DNA from 4 places in the Pseudomonas sp. NPDC099000 genome. Region 4 is predicted to be linked to each of the others. Evidence: predicted binding sites of a transcription regulator. Region 4 holds the regulator's gene; each other region holds the start of a gene.
The links. Region 4 encodes FliA, which starts transcription of late flagellar genes. Its sites were predicted from a motif close to CTAAAGTTTNNNNNNNNNNNGCCGNTAA; they were not measured.

Region 1: motA (flagellar motor stator protein MotA) is a predicted target of FliA. The motif match lies at 1,832-1,859, and genes of this name have one in related genera.
Region 2: ACIQV9_RS07440 (methyl-accepting chemotaxis protein) is a predicted target of FliA. The motif match lies at 2,936-2,963, and genes of this name have one in related genera.
Region 3: ACIQV9_RS27730 (methyl-accepting chemotaxis protein) is a predicted target of FliA. The motif match lies at 1,205-1,232, and genes of this name have one in related genera.

The regions. Positions count from the first base shown of each region.
Region 1 covers NZ_JBIWAF010000024.1:29,028-33,343, reverse strand. Annotated here, with positions in the region: gene ACIQV9_RS22745 (rhodanese-like domain-containing protein) at 1-179, opposite strand, end outside; gene ACIQV9_RS22740 (HDOD domain-containing protein) at 223-1,761, opposite strand; gene motA (flagellar motor stator protein MotA) at 1,928-2,779, shown strand; gene motB (flagellar motor protein MotB) at 2,783-3,814, shown strand; gene ACIQV9_RS22725 (toll/interleukin-1 receptor domain-containing protein) at 3,863-4,316, opposite strand, start outside.
Region 2 covers NZ_JBIWAF010000004.1:118,616-122,931, forward strand. Annotated here, with positions in the region: gene ACIQV9_RS07435 (VWA domain-containing protein) at 1-717, shown strand, start outside; gene ACIQV9_RS07440 (methyl-accepting chemotaxis protein) at 855-2,831, opposite strand; gene ACIQV9_RS07445 (LysR substrate-binding domain-containing protein) at 3,014-3,934, opposite strand; gene ACIQV9_RS07450 (NorM family multidrug efflux MATE transporter) at 4,093-4,316, shown strand, end outside.
Region 3 covers NZ_JBIWAF010000043.1:30,278-34,593, reverse strand. Annotated here, with positions in the region: gene ACIQV9_RS27740 (FecR domain-containing protein) at 1-846, opposite strand, end outside; partial or broken gene ACIQV9_RS27735 (sigma factor-like helix-turn-helix DNA-binding protein) at 894-1,019, opposite strand; gene ACIQV9_RS27730 (methyl-accepting chemotaxis protein) at 1,348-3,228, shown strand; gene ACIQV9_RS27725 (SRPBCC family protein) at 3,365-3,832, opposite strand; gene ACIQV9_RS27720 (amino acid adenylation domain-containing protein) at 3,855-4,316, opposite strand, start outside.
Region 4 covers NZ_JBIWAF010000003.1:420,491-424,806, reverse strand. Annotated here, with positions in the region: gene ACIQV9_RS06585 (chemotaxis protein CheA) at 1-737, opposite strand, end outside; gene ACIQV9_RS06580 (protein phosphatase CheZ) at 791-1,579, opposite strand; gene ACIQV9_RS06575 (chemotaxis response regulator CheY) at 1,602-1,973, opposite strand; gene fliA (RNA polymerase sigma factor FliA) at 2,141-2,881, opposite strand; gene fleN (flagellar synthesis regulator FleN) at 2,878-3,708, opposite strand; gene flhF (flagellar biosynthesis protein FlhF) at 3,825-4,316, opposite strand, start outside.

The sequences.
Region 1 (4,316 bases), on a different contig from region 4:
GGCGCAGGCGCCTGGCCGAGTTGTGTGCGTTTGGGATCGACAAAGCGCGCACCGGGAATATGCCCTTCGGTGTAGCGGGCACTGCTGGTCAGGTCCACCAGAATCAGTTCGCGGGACTCAAGGCGAGGGAGCAAGTCGCTCGGCTCGATGACCAGCGCCAAGCCAGAGAAGTCAGACATGTGAGGTCTCCAGAGCACAAAGGGGAGGATTGTAGCGCAGCATTCATTGACCGCGCTGGCTAAAGCTATGGAGTGCCTTTTCAATGCACTGCGCGGTTTTGCCAAAGGCTTGTACGGTTATTTCCGAGAACGGCCCGCCGCCCTGATCGGCTACAACCACCATGATCACCCGACCGTTGTTGACCAGCGAGCGCAGCAGCAGGTGTTCGCCGCGAAACTGCGCGCGCAGGCTGGCGGGTAGCAACGCCGAGAACTGGGCGTTGTTGGCCGGGGTCAATCGCACTTGGGCCTGTTGCGAGAGCAACCGTTGCAGCACGGTGCTCTGACTCACGACCAGGTTCAGCCCCGCCGCTTCCTTCGCCAGCCCGGCCGTTTGATGCGCACGCAAATTGGCGTGGGTGCGGTCAGCCATCAAGATCATCACCCGACGCATGCCACACGCGACCAGCGCGTCCCGGGCCGACGTGGTCAAGTGCATTGCATTAGTGAAGCGGCTCGGCTCGATCAGCAGTTCGGCACATTGTTTACGCCACGCCGTCAGATCTTCAGCGGTCGGCGCCGGTGCCGGCAGCAACCCGGCGTGAATACGGTTCACGCCCGAGGGCCAGATCAACGCTACGGCGGGGTGCCAGATGTCCGGCATGGCGTGCTGATGCGCGCTGTTGACGGCTTGTTGATGCAATTGCTGCTGCACGTCGCTCATCGGCATTTGCAGGTAAAGGCTGGTCAGGTACTGCCAGCGCTCGCTGTGCGGACTGTCCCAGGCCTGTTGCGCCGAGAGTGCCAGCCCGTTGGCCAGCAGCACGGTATTGGCTGGCTGATTGAGCCAGCGACGCAGGGTCGGATCGTCATCGAGGCGGTTTTGCTGGCGCAGGGGATGCTCGCTGTCGCGGGCAATGCGCAGGACTTTGACCAGTTCGCGCTGCTCGTTGAGCAGCAGTCGATAACCTTGCTGCACCCAGATCGGCAGGCGCCAGATGTCCACCAGCGCCAGGCAGATATCCAGCAAGCGAACGCCGAACAATTGCTTTTCGACTGTGCGCGCTGACTCGCCTTTATGGATGACCCGCAACTCCCACTCTTCGAGCAACTGCGGATGAGTCAACGCCATCGGCCAGAGCGGCGAGAGAAACAGCAGGCTGCCCCAGTGGATGTCCTGCCAGAGCCGCGCCAGGCGACCGGCGAAAAAACCGTTGGCCTGTTGCGTCGCGTGCTGGCTGATCATCTGCAGCTGACGCAACGCCACCGGTATCTGGGATTGCGGTTCGGCAGGCAACCGGGCGAGCAATTCCTCGGTGCGTTTCAATCCGAGACGATTGATCGCCACCTCAAGGTTTTCAGCAGGCGTGGTCATGCTGCCGTGGGTGTGGCGGTTGGCTTCGCGAATCACGCTCAAGGCCAGGGCCGGGCTGTCTTGCAGCAACTCGGCGATGTCGCGAAGCGAGCTGCGGTTATTGGCGAGGGCCTTGCAGACACGGTCGTGACTGTCTTGCGGAACCGGCAGGCGCACGCCATCGAGAAGCTTTACCCAGCCTTCAAGCGTGGTCGGTTTTGGGGTTGGGGTGTTCGTTTCGTTAGCCATGGTTGGACGTGATCATCGTCTGCATTACCTATGCCCGGAGAGGGCTAAATTAGCTTTTCGCTTGAACTGGCTATAGTCTGGCGCAGTTTTGCCGATAAGTAGAAGAAGAGATTTTTTAACTTCCGAATATGACCTTGAACCCGACTCAGTAAGTGCTCTCCTACCTATGGCTAAATTAATCGGCATCATCGTCGTATTCGCGAGCGTGCTCGGCGGATACGTGCTCTCCCACGGCAAGATTGCCGCCCTGATTCAACCTTTCGAGGTGATGATTATCGGTGGTGCGGCCCTCGGTGCATTCCTGCAGGCCAACCCAGGTCACATGTTCAAACTCGTTCTCAAGAAAGCCTTGGGAATGTTCAGCTCGCGCTTCAATCACACGTTCTATCTGGAAGTGCTGGGCCTGATTTACGAGATCCTCAACAAAAGCCGCCGCGAAGGCATGATGGCAATCGAAGGCGACATCGAAGACGCCGCCGCGAGCCCGATCTTCGCCAAGTACCCGGCCGTTCTGAAAGATGACCGCATGACCGCGTACATCTGCGATTACCTGCGCATCATGTCCTCCGGCAACATGGCGCCCCACGAGCTCGAAGGCCTGTTCGACATGGAGCTGACCAGCCTCAAGGAAGACCTCGATCACCCTTCCCACGCCGTGAACGGCATCGCCGACGCCATGCCCGGTTTCGGTATTGTCGCGGCGGTATTGGGTATCGTGGTGACCATGGCCTCCCTGGGTGAAAGCGACCAGAAAATGATCGGCGTACACGTCGGTGCGGCACTGGTGGGGACCTTCTTCGGTATTCTCGCCGCCTACGGTTTCTTTGGCCCGCTGGCCCATGCCCTGGCCCACGAAGCCAAGGAAGAACTGAACGTCTACGAAGCCATCAAGGCCTCGCTGGTGGCTTCGGCTTCCGGTATGCCGCCATCGCTGGCAGTGGAATTCGGTCGCAAGGTTCTGTACCCGGCGCACCGTCCTAGCTTCGCTGAGCTGGAACAAGCGGTTCGCGGTCGCTAAGTCATGGAAAATAACCAGCCGATAATCATCAAGCGCGTCAAAAAGTACGCGGGCGGACATCACGGGGGCTCCTGGAAAATCGCCTTCGCGGACTTCGCGACGGCGATGATGGCGTTCTTCCTGGTGCTGTGGCTGCTGTCCACCGCAACGCCGGAACAGAAGATTGCCATCGCCGGTTACTTCAAGGACCCGGTCGGTTTTTCCGAAAGCGGCACGCCGTACATCATCGATTTGGGCGGCTCCCCGACCCTGGCACCGGAGAACACCCTCAACCCCGAGGTGAAGTCTCAGCCGCAGCCGGACCGAGTCACCGTCGACACCGACCAGGTCGAAGGGATGGCCGAGCAGGTTGAGAAGGAACGTCTGGAACTGTTGCTGCAAGAGTTGCAGAACAAGGTCGATGAAAACCCGCAGCTGCAAAAATTCAAGGACCAGATCCTGTTCGAAATCACTCAGGACGGCTTGCGCATCCAGATCATGGACGCGGAAAACCGGCCGATGTTCGACTCAGGCTCGGCGCGCTTGAAACCGTACTTCGAAGACATCCTGCTGGCCATGGCCGACACCATTAAAGCGGTGCCGAACAAGATCAGCATCAGCGGCCACACCGATGCCAAGCCGTACTCGGGCACCGGCGATTTCGGCAACTGGGAACTCTCGGCCAACCGTGCCAACGCCGCTCGCCGTGCGCTCGTCGCCGGCAGCTATCCGGATCCGCAAGTGGCGCGGGTGGTCGGTTATGCCTCGTCGGCGCTGTTCGACCGCGAGAACCCGTTCAACCCGGTCAACCGCCGGATCGACATCGTGGTGCTGACCAAAAAGGCCCAGCGCGCCATCGAAGGTTCGCAAGGCGCTGAACCTGCGCCAGCGCCGACGCCCGCGCAAGGCCAGGGTGGCCTGGGCGAAGTGCCTGCGACACCGGTCGATCCGAACGCATTGCCGGCGGATAAGGAACCGCTGCCGGCCCATGAGCTTCGCGAGCGACTGAATCTCTTCGAAGACCTGGCACCGAAACCGGCGGAGCCGGCGAAGTAGTGACCCACAACAATCAAGCCGACAGAGATGTCGGCTTTTTTGTGCCTGTTAGAAACCCCGTCGAATGCGGTTCTTGAGCTGGTCGTGGAACAACTCGGCATTGCGTCTGTAGGTGCCATAAAGGGATTCGCTGATTGAATCCAGTGTCATTGAGCGCTTGGTCGCCACTTCTTCTCGATAGGCATCAATGAAAAACTCCAGATCCCTGTCGGTGCTGATTTTGGGCCATTTATCGAGGTACAGCGGCAGTTCCGCCGGTTCTGTCTTGAATGAGCAGATCCGTCGATTACTGATGGTCGCTTCACCGATTTCGAACGGTACCCACCACGACAGCGCGGTCTTGCCCGAGACTACCGCTATCAGATGCGTGCATGCGGTGATGTTGCGAGTAATGACCCCGGTAATGTCGTCAGTGGTTTGTGATTCCGGATCCAGCACGTCGAAGTAGGTCTTGATGTTGGCCTGAATCAGGCGGGAGTTGATGGCGACGGCGTGAGGGCGG
Region 2 (4,316 bases), on a different contig from region 4:
CCAAAACCGGTTGTGGCCGCACCGCCACCGGCCCCGACGCTGGACAACTTCGCCTGCCGCAAAAAAGCGCCAAACGCGGAGATCCCGCAATTCGTCGTGGTGCTCGACACCTCGGGCTCGATGGATTTGAACATCAAGTCCGTGAAAGCCGACGAAGACTGGTTCTTCGGCAATGAGCTCAACAAATACCTGGATGTGAACCGCACCACGCAGATTTTCGCCAAGCCTAGCCGCATGGACGTCGCCAAGGACTCGCTGGCCGGCATGATCAACGGGCTCGACCCGAAGATCGACACGCGCCTCATCACCTTCGCCGGCTGCGAAAGAACGCCGGACCAGGGCGTGTTCAAGTTTGGCGACCGTCAGCGGCTGATCAACGGGATTCGAGGCCTGGTCCCCAACGACGGCACACCGCTGGCCGACAGCCTGGCCCACGCAGCAAGCACCGTCGACGGGCGCAATAACGATGCCGTGATCGTGATGTTCGTCGACGGTGAGGACGGTTGTCAGAAAGACGTGTGCGCGGTCTCCCGCCAAATCGCCAGGGATCAACCGCGCCTGCGGGTCAACGTGGTGAAAATCGGTGCTGGTGGCCCTTCACGGTGCATCGCTGAAAACACCGGCGGCCGGGTTTACAGCAGCACCAATGCGGCGGAGCTGGGCAAGCAGTTGAAACTGGCGAGCAAGGAAGTGTCGAGCAATGCCAAGTGCGACTGATCGTCTGATCACAAATTGAGGTGAGCCCTTCGCGGGCAAGCCTCCCTCCTACAGGTTTTGTGTCGTTCCACTCTTTTGTGAACGACACAAAACCTGTAGGAGCGAGGCTTGCCCGCGAAGGCTATTTCAGAGGCGACTCAACGAAACCGGTCAACCTCTTGGCGTAAGTCCGCCGCCAGCTTCTCCAGCTCTTTAGCGGTCACGGCCAGGTTCGACACCACTTCCCGCTGCTCGCTGTTTGCCAGCGCAATGCTTTGCAGGTTGCTGCTGAGCAATGTCGCGGTGCTGCTCTGCTCCTGGGTCGCGGTGGTGATCGCCGCAAATTGCTGGCCAGCCGAACGGCTCTGCTCATCGATCCGCGCCAGGGCCGAGGCCACGTTGGCGTTGCGTGACAAACCTTCCTGCATCAGCACATTGCCCTGTTCCATGGTGCTGATGGCATTGCCGGTTTCCTGCTGGATGCTTTGGATCATCCCGGAAATTTCGTCAGTGGCCTGACGTGTACGCGAAGCCAGGTTACGCACCTCGTCGGCTACCACCGCAAAACCACGCCCTTGCTCACCGGCACGGGCCGCTTCAATGGCCGCGTTCAGCGCCAGCAGGTTGGTTTGATCGGCGATCGAGGTAATCACACCGACGATGCCGCCGATTTCCTGGGAACGCTGCCCCAAGGTATTGATCACTGTGGCGGTGCTGTTCAACGCGCCCGCGATTTGTTCCAGAGACGAGGAAGCCTCGTCCATCGATGTGCGACCGATCTGGGTTTGCTGTGCGTTTTCCTGGGCCAAACGCTGGGTGCTGCCCATGTTGTCGGCAATATTCAGCGAGGTCGCGCTGAACTCTTCCACGGCGCCGGCCATGCTGGTGATTTCGCCCGACTGCTGCTCCATCCCTTCATAGGCACCACCGGACAGGCCGGACAACGCCTGGGCACGGCTGTTGACCTCGCCCGAGGCCTTGCGAATGTGCTCGACCATGGTCGACAAGGCTTGGCTCATCTGGTTGAAGGCACGGGCCAGCTGACCGATTTCGTCGTTGCTCGACACGCTCAGGCGCACGCTCAAATCACCGGCGCCCAAAGCTTCTGCCTGACGCACCAGATCCCCCAGCGGCGCGAGTTTGCTGCGCAGCAGCCAGACTGCCGAACCCACCGCAATCAACATCGCCAGCAGACTGCCGATTGCCAACTGAATGCCGACACTCCAGGTCACGGCACTGATTTCGGCTTGCGGCATGCTCGCCACCACCGACCACGGGCCGCCGTCGAACGGCACGGCCACGCTGTAGAAGTCTTCGGACTTGTCGCTCCAGAAGTCACCCTTGCCCGGCGTTTTCGCCAGATCGACGATGGCCGGGACCGCTTGATCCAGCGCTTGCACGCCGGCAATCGGCACCAACCACTTCTTCTGCTCATCGAGCAACGCCAGCGAACCGGTCTGGCCGATACGGAAGCGTTTCAGATTCTCGAACTGCGCGTTTTGCGCGTCGGTGTAATCGAATCCTACGAACAGCACGGCTATCACCTTACCGCTGCTGTCGCGTACAGGCGTGTACTGAGTCATGTAGGAGCGGTCGAACAACAAGGCGCGACCGACATAGCTCTGCCCCGCCATCAAGCGCGAGTAGGCCGGGTTAGCGTGATCCAGCAAGGTGCCGATGGCACGGTTGCCATCCTGCTTGGTCAGGGAAGTACTGACCCGAACGAAGTCTTCGCCGCTGCGCACGAACACGGTCGCAACGCCCGCGGTCATTTGCTTGAACTCGTCCACTTCCTTGAAGTTGTTGTTCAACACTTCGCTGCCCAGGTGCAGACCCGGGGTCTGGGTACCGGCCACGGCCACCGGTTCGTCCGGGTGCACGCTCAGGCCCGCGCTGAAGCGCTTCTCGAACAACCCGGCCAGACGCTGAGTGCTTTCACGCAACGTGCCGTGAAAGGTACTCAACTGATCGGCCAGCAACCGGGCCTCACTGGCCAAGTGCTCTTCGCGGGTGGCGAGGTTGGCGGAATCCAGCGAACGCAGGGCGAATACGGTGCTGCCAGTGATGACAATCGCCAGTATCACGGCAAGCGCAAGACCAAGCTGTGAGGCGATCCGGGCACGTGGTTGAGACATGACAGCTCCTGGCCGAGCGACCGGATCATCCTGATCACGATGCGCACTCGGCAAAAATTCAAATGGGAATTGCGACGAACCTGAACGAAGGTTCCACCTGCAGATTTTCGGCGGCAAACCTGAATACTTGAGTAATTAGCGGGGATATGGCGCAAGGCCTCTATTGCAGAGGCTCTAACGATTCAGCTCAAGCGCTCGACATCCGGTAAATCCATGGTCCGGACCTCGCCTTGCAGGAAATCGCTGAGGCGGCGCAAACGTTCACCTCCCGGGCGGGTTTTCGGCCAGACGAGGTAATAATTCTCTCCGCTGGCGACAGCCGTCGGCCAGGGCAAACTCAGGCGACCCTGAGCGACATCCTCCGCCACCATCAGCAAATCGCCCATGGACACGCCGTAGCCCCGCGCAGCTGCAATCATGCCCAGCTCCAGCGTGTCGAACACCTGGCCACCCTTGAGCGATACATCATCGGCCAGCCCCATGCGCGCCAGCCATGTTCGCCAGTCGCGGCGGTCCGGCGTCGGGTGCAGCAGTTCGGTGCTCGCCAGACGCGCCACGTCCCACGGCTGATCCCTCAGCAGATTCGGTGCGCCCACTGGAATCAACTCCTCTGGAAACAACAGCGTCGCTTCCCAATCCGGCGGGAAATGCCCGTTGCTGAGGATCACGGCGCAGTCGAAGGGTTCGTGGTTGAAGTCCACGGTGTCGATGTCCATCCAGGCACTGGTCAATTGCACTTCGTTGCCCGGTTGCAAGTGCCGGAAGCGGCTGAGGCGCGCCAACAGCCAGCGCATGGTCAGCGTCGACGGGGCTTTCATGCGCAGGATGTCGTCTTCGGCACGCAAGGTGTTGCAGGCGCGTTCGAGCGCGGTAAAACCTTCACGAATGCCGGGCAGGATCAGCCGCGCCGACTCGGTCAGTTGCAGGTTGCGCCCGCTGCGGTGAAACAGTCGGCAGGCAAAATGCTCTTCGAGGGTACGAATGTGTCGGCTGACCGCGCTCTGGGTGATCGACAATTCTTCAGCGGCGCGAGTAAACGAGCTATGCCGCGCCGCCGCTTCGAATGCGCGCAGGGCATACAAGGGAGGAAGACGACGGGACATTCGGAAAGCTCCTATAGCGCGGTTACGCCACGTTAGCAGAAACTTGTCAGCATGAGTTTGACTCATGCCACCCATCCTTTTTATCCCTTTGTGAAAACCCCGCAGAGCGCCGAGAATCGGCTCTCTCCTGTTTACATTAAAATCGAGGCGTGATGACCATGCAGCATCCAGCACGTACCGAACTCTGGGCCATCCTGCGGCTGGCGGGGCCGTTGATTGCCTCGCAGTTGGCGCACATGCTGATGGTCCTCACCGACACCTTGATGATGGCGCGCCTGAGTCCGGAAGCGCTGGCCGGTGGTGGCCTGGGCGCGGCGACGTACTCGTTCGTGTCGATCTTCTGCATCGGCGTGATCGCGGCGGTCGGCACCTTGGTGGCGAT
Region 3 (4,316 bases), on a different contig from region 4:
GCGTGCGACTTCATTGAGAAAATCCCCCAGGCGCATGTTACGTGTGACGATCAGACCATCGACCCACGCGCCGGCATCCATATCCAGCAGCGCAGCCAGTTTCGCCTGGTGGTGATCGATCAAATAACTCTGTCCGGCCTGTACCCGAATCGACTCACCGTCGGCGCCCCGCGGCGAATGAATCGCGACCATGCCGCTGGTGACACTGAGCCGTGTGCAATCATTGTCCTGACGCAGGATGAACCGCGCCCCCACACCTTCATATACGCCGTGACGACTGTGCACCCGCAATGGTCGATCAAATGGAGACGCTTCGTCGATCCCGCCACAGGTCACGATGATCTCGCCGCGAGTCAGCTTGATCAGCCGTTGCTGCGCGGTGTAGTCGAGATCCACCGCGCTGGCGGTGTTGAGCTCCAGGCGTGTGCCGTCGAGTAGTTGGAAGCCGCGTCGCTCACCCGTGGCAGTGGCGAAGTCGGCGGTCCATTGTTGCCAACCCACCGCATCCTTTCCCAGCCAAGCCGCCGAACCCATCAGCAATGCACCCGACAGCAACTTCAGAGCCTGTCGTCGTCCCAATCCCTGGGCACTGTTTTCCAATGTGTTTAAGGCGACTTGAGCACCGGGCACGGCGCGCAGATTGCTGCTCAGCTCGGCTTGCAGGGACTGCACCCGCTGCCACGCCAATTCGTGTTCTAAATGCTCCGCGCGCCAGACGTCGCATTCCTGGCGCAGCCTCGGATTGGTCGCGTTGTTGCGCAGTCGCAGCAGCCAATTGATGGCCTGTTTGACCACCTGCTGATGAGGTTCACCGCGCCGGTGAAGTGACGAGTTATCCACAGGCATCAAGCTTCATACCGCAAGAGATAACAGTGATACAGCGCATCAGCGACTTAACGCTCCACCGAACGCAGGGATAAACCCATCTGCTCGGCAATCTGCTTGTGGGTAAGTGCTTCGCACAGCGCCAGAAATGCCTGACGCACTTTCGGCTTAAGTCCTTCAAGCATGCGGATGACTGTACTGCAAACTCAGGAGAGGACATGAACGCGAAAGCCTGAACGTCACAAATGATAATTGGTCGCATTGTCATCAAGGGTTACGGAGTTTGCAACTGCCGGTCGAACAACTGTTATCACAAAAAAACAATTCAACAGCTCTGGCACGCCGTTCGGCGGGAATACCGGGCATTTCTTACAAACCCCTAAGATTTCTCTGATTGGTGCCGACAGACTGGAGAGACATGCGTGCACCAAAGTAGAGCGGCCGAAGAATGCCGCCTGCGCTGTTACATGGAATGTTGCACCTGGAACGCATCCCCACTTTTTGCATAAGAAGTCCCATGAAATGAATCTCAAGTTCAGCCATAAAATCCTTCTGGCCGCCTCCGGCGTCGTGGTGCTGGCTTTTGCGTTGTTCACTTTGTACAACGATTATCTGCAGCGAAACACCATCCGGCAAAACCTCGAGTCCTCTGTCCAGCAAGCCGGCGACCTGACCGCCAGTAGCGTGCAGAACTGGATGAGCGGCCGTGTGCTGGTCCTGGAAAACCTCGCACAGAACGTCGCTCATCAAGGCGCCAACGCGGACCTTCCGGGCCTGGTTGATCAACCGGCCTTCACCTCGAACTTCCAGTTCACCTACGTTGGCCAGGCCAATGGTGTGTTCACTCAACGCCCCGACGCGAAGATGCCGGACGGATACGATCCGCGTCAGCGCCCGTGGTACAAACAAGCCGTGGCAGCCGACAAGACCATGCTGACGCCGCCGTACATGGCCGCCGTCGGTGGCTTGGTGGTGACGATCGCCATGCCGGTGAAAAAGAACGGCGAATTGCTCGGCGTGGTCGGCGGTGATCTGAGTCTGGAAACCCTGGTGAAGATCATCAACTCGGTGGACTTCGGTGGCATCGGCCACGCGTTCCTGGTCAGCGCCGACGGTCAGGTGATCGTCAGCCCGGACAAAGACCAGGTGATGAAAAACCTGAAAGACATCTACCCGAATTCTGGCGTGCGCATCGAGAAGGGCAATCAGGACGTCACTCTGAACAAGCAGGACCGCATCCTCTCGTTCACCCCGGTGAGCGATTTGCCGAATGCCGAGTGGTACATCGGTCTGTCGATCGACAAGGACAAGGCCTACGCACCACTGAGCCAATTCCGCACCTCGGCGCTGATCGCCATGTTCATCGCCGTCAGCGTTATTGCGGGGCTGCTGAGCCTGCTGATCAATGTGCTGATGCGTCCGCTGACCACCATGGGCCGCGCGATGCAGGACATCGCCCAGGGTGAAGGCGACCTGACCCGTCGTCTGTCCGTGGAAAGCAAAGACGAATTCGGCGAGTTGGGCGGTTCGTTCAACCAGTTCGTGGAACGGATTCACGCGTCGATTTCCGAGGTGTCCTCGGCGACCCGTCAAGTCCACGATTTGTCGCAACGGGTGATGGCATCGTCCAACGCCTCGATCATCGGCTCAGACGAACAAAGCGCACGCACCAACAGCGTGGCCGCCGCCATCAACCAATTGGGCGCCGCCACCCAGGAAATCGCCCGCAATGCCGCCGATGCTTCGCAGCACGCCAGCGGTGCGAGCGAGCAGGCGGACGACGGCCGTCAGGTGGTGGAGAAAACCATCCTGGCCATGACCGAGCTGTCGCAGAAAATCAGCCTGTCCTGCACCCAGATCGAAACCCTGAACGCGAGCACTGACAACATCGGGCACATTCTCGATGTGATCAAAGGCATCTCCCAACAGACCAACTTGCTCGCGCTCAACGCCGCCATCGAAGCGGCGCGTGCCGGTGAAGCCGGCCGTGGTTTTGCGGTTGTGGCGGACGAAGTGCGCAACCTGGCGCATCGCACGCAGGAGTCGGCGGAAGAGATTCACAAGATGATCACCTCGCTGCAGATCGGTTCTCGCGAAGCGGTGACGACCATGAACGCCAGTCAGGTCTCCAGCGAAGAGAGCGTCGAAGTGGCGAACCAGGCCGGTCTGCGTCTGGTCAGCGTGACCCAGCGTATCGGCGAAATCGACGGCATGAACCAGTCGGTGGCGGCGGCGACCGAAGAGCAGACGGCGGTGGTGGAAACCCTCAACGTCGACGTTAACCAGATCAACTTGCTGAACCAGCAGAGCGTGGCGAACCTCAATGAAACGTTGAAGGATTGTGATGCGTTGTCGTTGCAGGCGAACCGGTTGAAGCAGTTGGTGGACAGCTTCAAGATCTGATCGCGTTATGGGTCAATCGCGGGCAAGCCCGCTCCCACAGGATTTTCGGCGAACACAAGATTTGTGTACGACCGCAATACTGTGGGAGCGGGCTTGCTCGCGAAAGCGGTACAACAATCACCGCTGAACCAAAGCCCTACACAAACAGCTTCAACACATTACTCATCGCATCATCCGCAAACCCCTGCACAAACTCCTTGAACCCCGGCAACGCCTCGGCACCTCCCTGCGCTGGTTCGGCAATGATGGTCCAGGTCGCCCGCGACTTGCCCGTGCCTAGCGGTTCAACACTCATCGCCGCCCACAAGTTGGCCACACCCAGCGTGTTGTAAATGGTGGTCCACGTCATGTTCAGCGCCTGGTCATCCCGCGAGTTGAGTTGCTCGACCACCACGTTGCCGTCCTTGAAGATCTTCTTGCGCAGTGACGATACGCCTTCGCCCGTCATCTCGATGTGCGAAAGCGCCGGAATGAATTGATCGAAGCCGGCAAAGTTGCCGACCACCGCCCAGACCTGCGAGGCATCCGCCGGCACTTCCACTGAAGACACGACGTGGCAACCTTGAGGGTTTTTGATCAGGGTATCGGGTTGCAGGGTTTTCATGGTTTTGCTCCGGTTGAGTGAGTCAGATGAAATTGATTTCTTTGAGGTAGTCGCAGCCGCGACGCAGCAGCGCCGGGGATTTTTCCGGGTAGTGCGCGCCCATCTGCCGAACGCCGGCCTGGGCGTTGTCGTGGCCGATCATCGAGATGTCGCCGATGTCTTCCTCGAAGCCGTTGAGGTAGAAACCGAGTACGCCGAACAGCGCGTTGTCGCTGTCGACTCGGCCAAGTTGCTGCTGCCAGTCGGCGACGCTGACCATGGAGAATTCCCGGCCGGCCTCACGGAATGACGCGACATAATCGTCCCAGCTCAAAGGTTCGGGGTTGTGCAGGTTGAACACCGCTTTTTCAGGCGAATAACGGCTGGCATGGAAGCCGATAAAGCGAGCGAGAAAGTCCACCGGCATCAGATCAAAGTTCAGCGCGAACTCCGGCACCTGGCCGAGCTGGATCGAGCCCTTGAGCATCAGCATCAAGCGATTTTT
Region 4 (4,316 bases):
CCGTGCAGCTGATCGAGCAATGCTTCGAATTCGTCGTCGGTGATGTCGGAGCTGTCGCCTGCCGCTTTCGGGGCAGCCGGTGCAGCGGGCGCTGCCACTGCGTCGACAGCGAACTGGCCTTTGCCGTGCAGTTGATCGAGCAACGACTCGAACTCGGCATCGGTGATTTCGTCGCTGGCCGCCGAATCGGCAGCAGCCACTGGAGCAACGGCTGGCGCTTCGGCTTGAGCCTTGACGGCGTTCAGCGAATCCAGCAGTTGTTCGAATTCGTTATCGGTGATGTCACCCGATTCTTCAGCGGCGGGTGCTTCAACCACTTCAGCAACCGGTGCGGCTTCATCAGCCGTTTGCGGCTCGGCCAGACGGGCCAATGCCGCGAGCAATTCAGGCGTGGCAGCCGTAATCGGGCTGCGTTCGCGCACTTCGGTGAACATGCTGTTCACCGCATCCAGCGCTTCGAGAACCACGTCCATCAGTTCCGAGTCGACGCGACGCTCACCCTTGCGCAGGATGTCGAACACGTTCTCGGCGATGTGACAGCACTCCACCAGCTCGTTGAGCTGGAGGAAGCCGGCGCCCCCTTTTACAGTGTGAAAACCGCGAAAAATTGCATTGAGCAAGTCCGCATCATCCGGTCGGCTTTCCAGCTCGACCAGCTGTTCGGACAGTTGCTCTAGAATCTCGCCGGCCTCAACCAGGAAATCCTGAAGGATCTCTTCATCGGCGCCGAAGCTCATTAAGGGGGTGCTCCTGAGGTCTAAAAACCTAAAAAACCTAAAATGCTAAAACTCTAAAATCCTAGGCTGGATAACAAATCGTCCACATCGTCCTGACCGGACACAACGTCTTCTCTTTTATCGGCATGAATCTGCGGACCTTCACCCTGAGAGAGATGTTTTTGCGGATCTTTTTCAGCGAGCATCGCATCACGGTCATGTTCGATACCCGCAAAGCGGTCTACCTGGCTGGCCATGAGCACGAGCTTGAGCAGGTTGCTTTCAACTTCGGTGACCAATTGGGTCACGCGTTTGATCACCTGACCGGTGAGGTCCTGGTAATCCTGGGCCAGCAGAATGTCGTTGAGGTTGCTCGACACCGTGCGATTGTCTTCGCTGCTGCGTGTCAGGAAACCGTCGACGCGCCGAGCCAGTTCGCGGAACTCTTCAGCCCCGACTTCGCGACGCATGAACCGCCCCCAATCCGTGCTCAACGCCTGGGCTTCTTCGCTCAGGCTGTTGACCAGCGGCGTGGCGTTTTCCACCAGGTCCATGGTGCGGTTGGCGGCGGCCTCGGTCAGCTTGACCACATACCCCAGACGCTCGGTGGCGTCCGTGATCTGCGACACTTCCTCGGCTTGCGGCATGTTCGGGTCAATCTGGAAATTGACGATCGCGCTATGCAGCTCGCGAGTGAGCTTGCCCACTTCCTGATACAGGCCGCGGTCACGGGTCTGATTGAGCTCATGGATAAGTTGCACAGCGTCGCCGAACCTGCCTTTTTCAAGGCTTTCGACCAGTTCGACCGCGTGTTTTTTCAGGGTCGATTCAAAATCGCCCAGTGAAGATTCTTTATGCTCCATAGCTCCCCCGTGGCGCAGTGGATCAACCGATGCGTTCGAAAATCTTCTCGATTTTTTCTTTCAACGCCTGGGCCGTGAAGGGTTTGACCACATAGCCGTTAACACCGGCCTGGGCCGCTTCGATAATCTGCTCGCGCTTGGCTTCGGCAGTCACCATCAGCACCGGCAGGTGCTTGAGCTTTTCATCGGCGCGCACGTGACGTAGCAGATCGATACCGGTCATGCCAGGCATGTTCCAGTCCGTTACCAGAAAGTCGATGCTCCCGCTGTTGAGAACCGGAATGGCAGTAGTGCCATCGTCAGCCTCGACCGTGTTGGTGAACCCAAGGTCACGCAACAGGTTTTTTATGATCCGCCGCATCGTTGAGAAGTCATCAACGATGAGGATTTTCATGTTCTTGTCCAATTCGACCTCCAAGCAGTCTTAAACGCGCCCAGCACCTGGACGCGCCATTTCAATCAATCCGGCAATGCATTCGATGACTGTCTGGAGCACAACAGATCGCGACCGGTGCAGTTCAACACCCCACCGGCCTCGTTCGCAGTGTCCCCACACTGCCTTCAGCGCGCTCGCCACTCCCCCAAACGCCCCCGCAAACGGGCCGCGCACTGGCTATGTAACTGGCTGACCCGCGATTCGCTGACCCCCAGGACCTCACCGATTTCCTTGAGGTTCAGCTCTTCGTCGTAGTACAGCGCCAACACCAGTCGCTCACGCTCCGGCAAATTGGCAATCGCGTCCGCCAGCGCGGCCTGGAAGCGTTCATCTTCCAGATCGCGTGACGGCTCCAGATGTGCACTCGCGCCATCCTCGTGCAGCCCTTCGTGTTCGCCGTCCTGCAACAGATCGTCGAAACTGAATAACCGGCTGCCCAGGGTGTCGTTCAAAATCCCGTAATAATCGTCGAGACTCAATTGGAGTTCGGCCGCAACCTCATGATCTTTAGCGTCACGACCGGTTTTAGCTTCAATCGAGCGAATTGCGTCGCTGACCATGCGGGTATTGCGGTGAACCGAACGTGGCGCCCAGTCCCCCTTGCGTACTTCATCGAGCATCGCGCCGCGGATTCGAATGCCCGCGTACGTCTCGAAACTCGCGCCTTTACTGGCGTCATATTTGGTCGATACTTCAAGCAGGCCGATCATCCCGGCCTGGATCAGGTCTTCAACCTGAACACTGGCCGGCAGACGGGCCAGCAAGTGGTAAGCAATGCGTTTGACCAGTGGCGCGTAACGCTCGATCAGCTCGTACTGCGCGTCACGTGCCGACTTCTTGTAGAGGTTGTAGCCACTGGCTGTCATAGGACGGGTCCTGCGGTCTGTTGCACGAGGCGCTCGACGAAAAACTCCAGGTGCCCACGCGGGTTGGCAGGCAGCGGCCAGGTGTCGACCTTCTGCGCGATCGCCTTGAACGCCAGGGCGCACTTGGAACGCGGGAAGGCTTCGTAGACGGCGCGCTGCTTCTGCACGGCCTTGCGCACGCTTTCGTCGTAAGGCACCGCACCGACGTATTGTAAGGCGACGTCGAGGAAGCGGTCCGTGACCTTGGTCAACTTGGCGAACAGGTTGCGACCTTCCTGCGGGCTCTGGGCCATGTTGGCCAGGACGCGGAAGCGGTTCATGCCGTAATCGCGGTTCAGCAGTTTGATCAGCGCGTAGGCATCGGTAATCGAGGTCGGCTCGTCGCACACCACCAGCAAGACTTCTTGCGCTGCGCGAACGAAACTGACTACCGAGTCACCAATACCCGCAGCGGTGTCGATCACCAAGACGTCGAGGTTGTCGCCGATATCGCTGAAAGCCTGGATCAGGCCGGCGTGCTGGGCCGGGCTCAGATGAACCATGCTCTGTGTGCCGGACGCGGCCGGAACGATGCGAATACCGCCGGGGCCCTGCAACAGAACGTCGCGCAGCTCACAGCGGCCTTCGATCACGTCGGCCAGGGTACGTTTGGGTGTCAGCCCCAAGAGGACGTCGACGTTCGCCAGCCCCAGATCGGCGTCCAGCAGCATGACGCGCCGGCCGAGTTCAGCTAGAGCCAGGGACAAGTTCACTGACACGTTAGTCTTCCCGACGCCACCTTTGCCGCCGGTCACCGCGATCACCTGTACGGGATGCATGCTGCCCATGTTATTTCTTTACCTTGTCTTGCATAGACGGAGGCCACATTACTGGCTGCGCGCTCAATAACTGAACAATGCATGGCAGACCATCGATGTAGGTACAAAAACTGTTCATTAGTACCTCAGCCAACCTGCTTGGTCGGGCTGTGGTAAATATCAGCGAACATGTCAGCCATGGCTTCTTCGCTGGGTTCTTCTTGCATTTGCACGCTTACGGCGCGACTGACCAACTGATGACGACGCGGCAGATGCAAATCATCCGGAATACGCGGGCCATCGGTCAGGTAAGCCACCGGCAATTCATGACTGATCGCCAGGCTCAACACCTCGCCCAGACTTGCCGTTTCATCCAGTTTAGTCAGGATGCAGCCAGCGAGCCCACAACGCTTGTAACTGTGATAAGCGGCCGTTAGAACCTGTTTCTGGCTGGTGGTTGCCAAAACCAGATAATTTTTCGATTTGATGCCACGACCGGCCAGGCTTTCGAGCTGCATACGCAGAGCTGGATCGCTGGCCTGAAGGCCCGCGGTATCGATCAGCACCACGCGTTTGCGCAGCAAGGGATCCAGCGCCTGCACCAGCGATTGGCCCGGATCGACGTGGGTTACCGACAC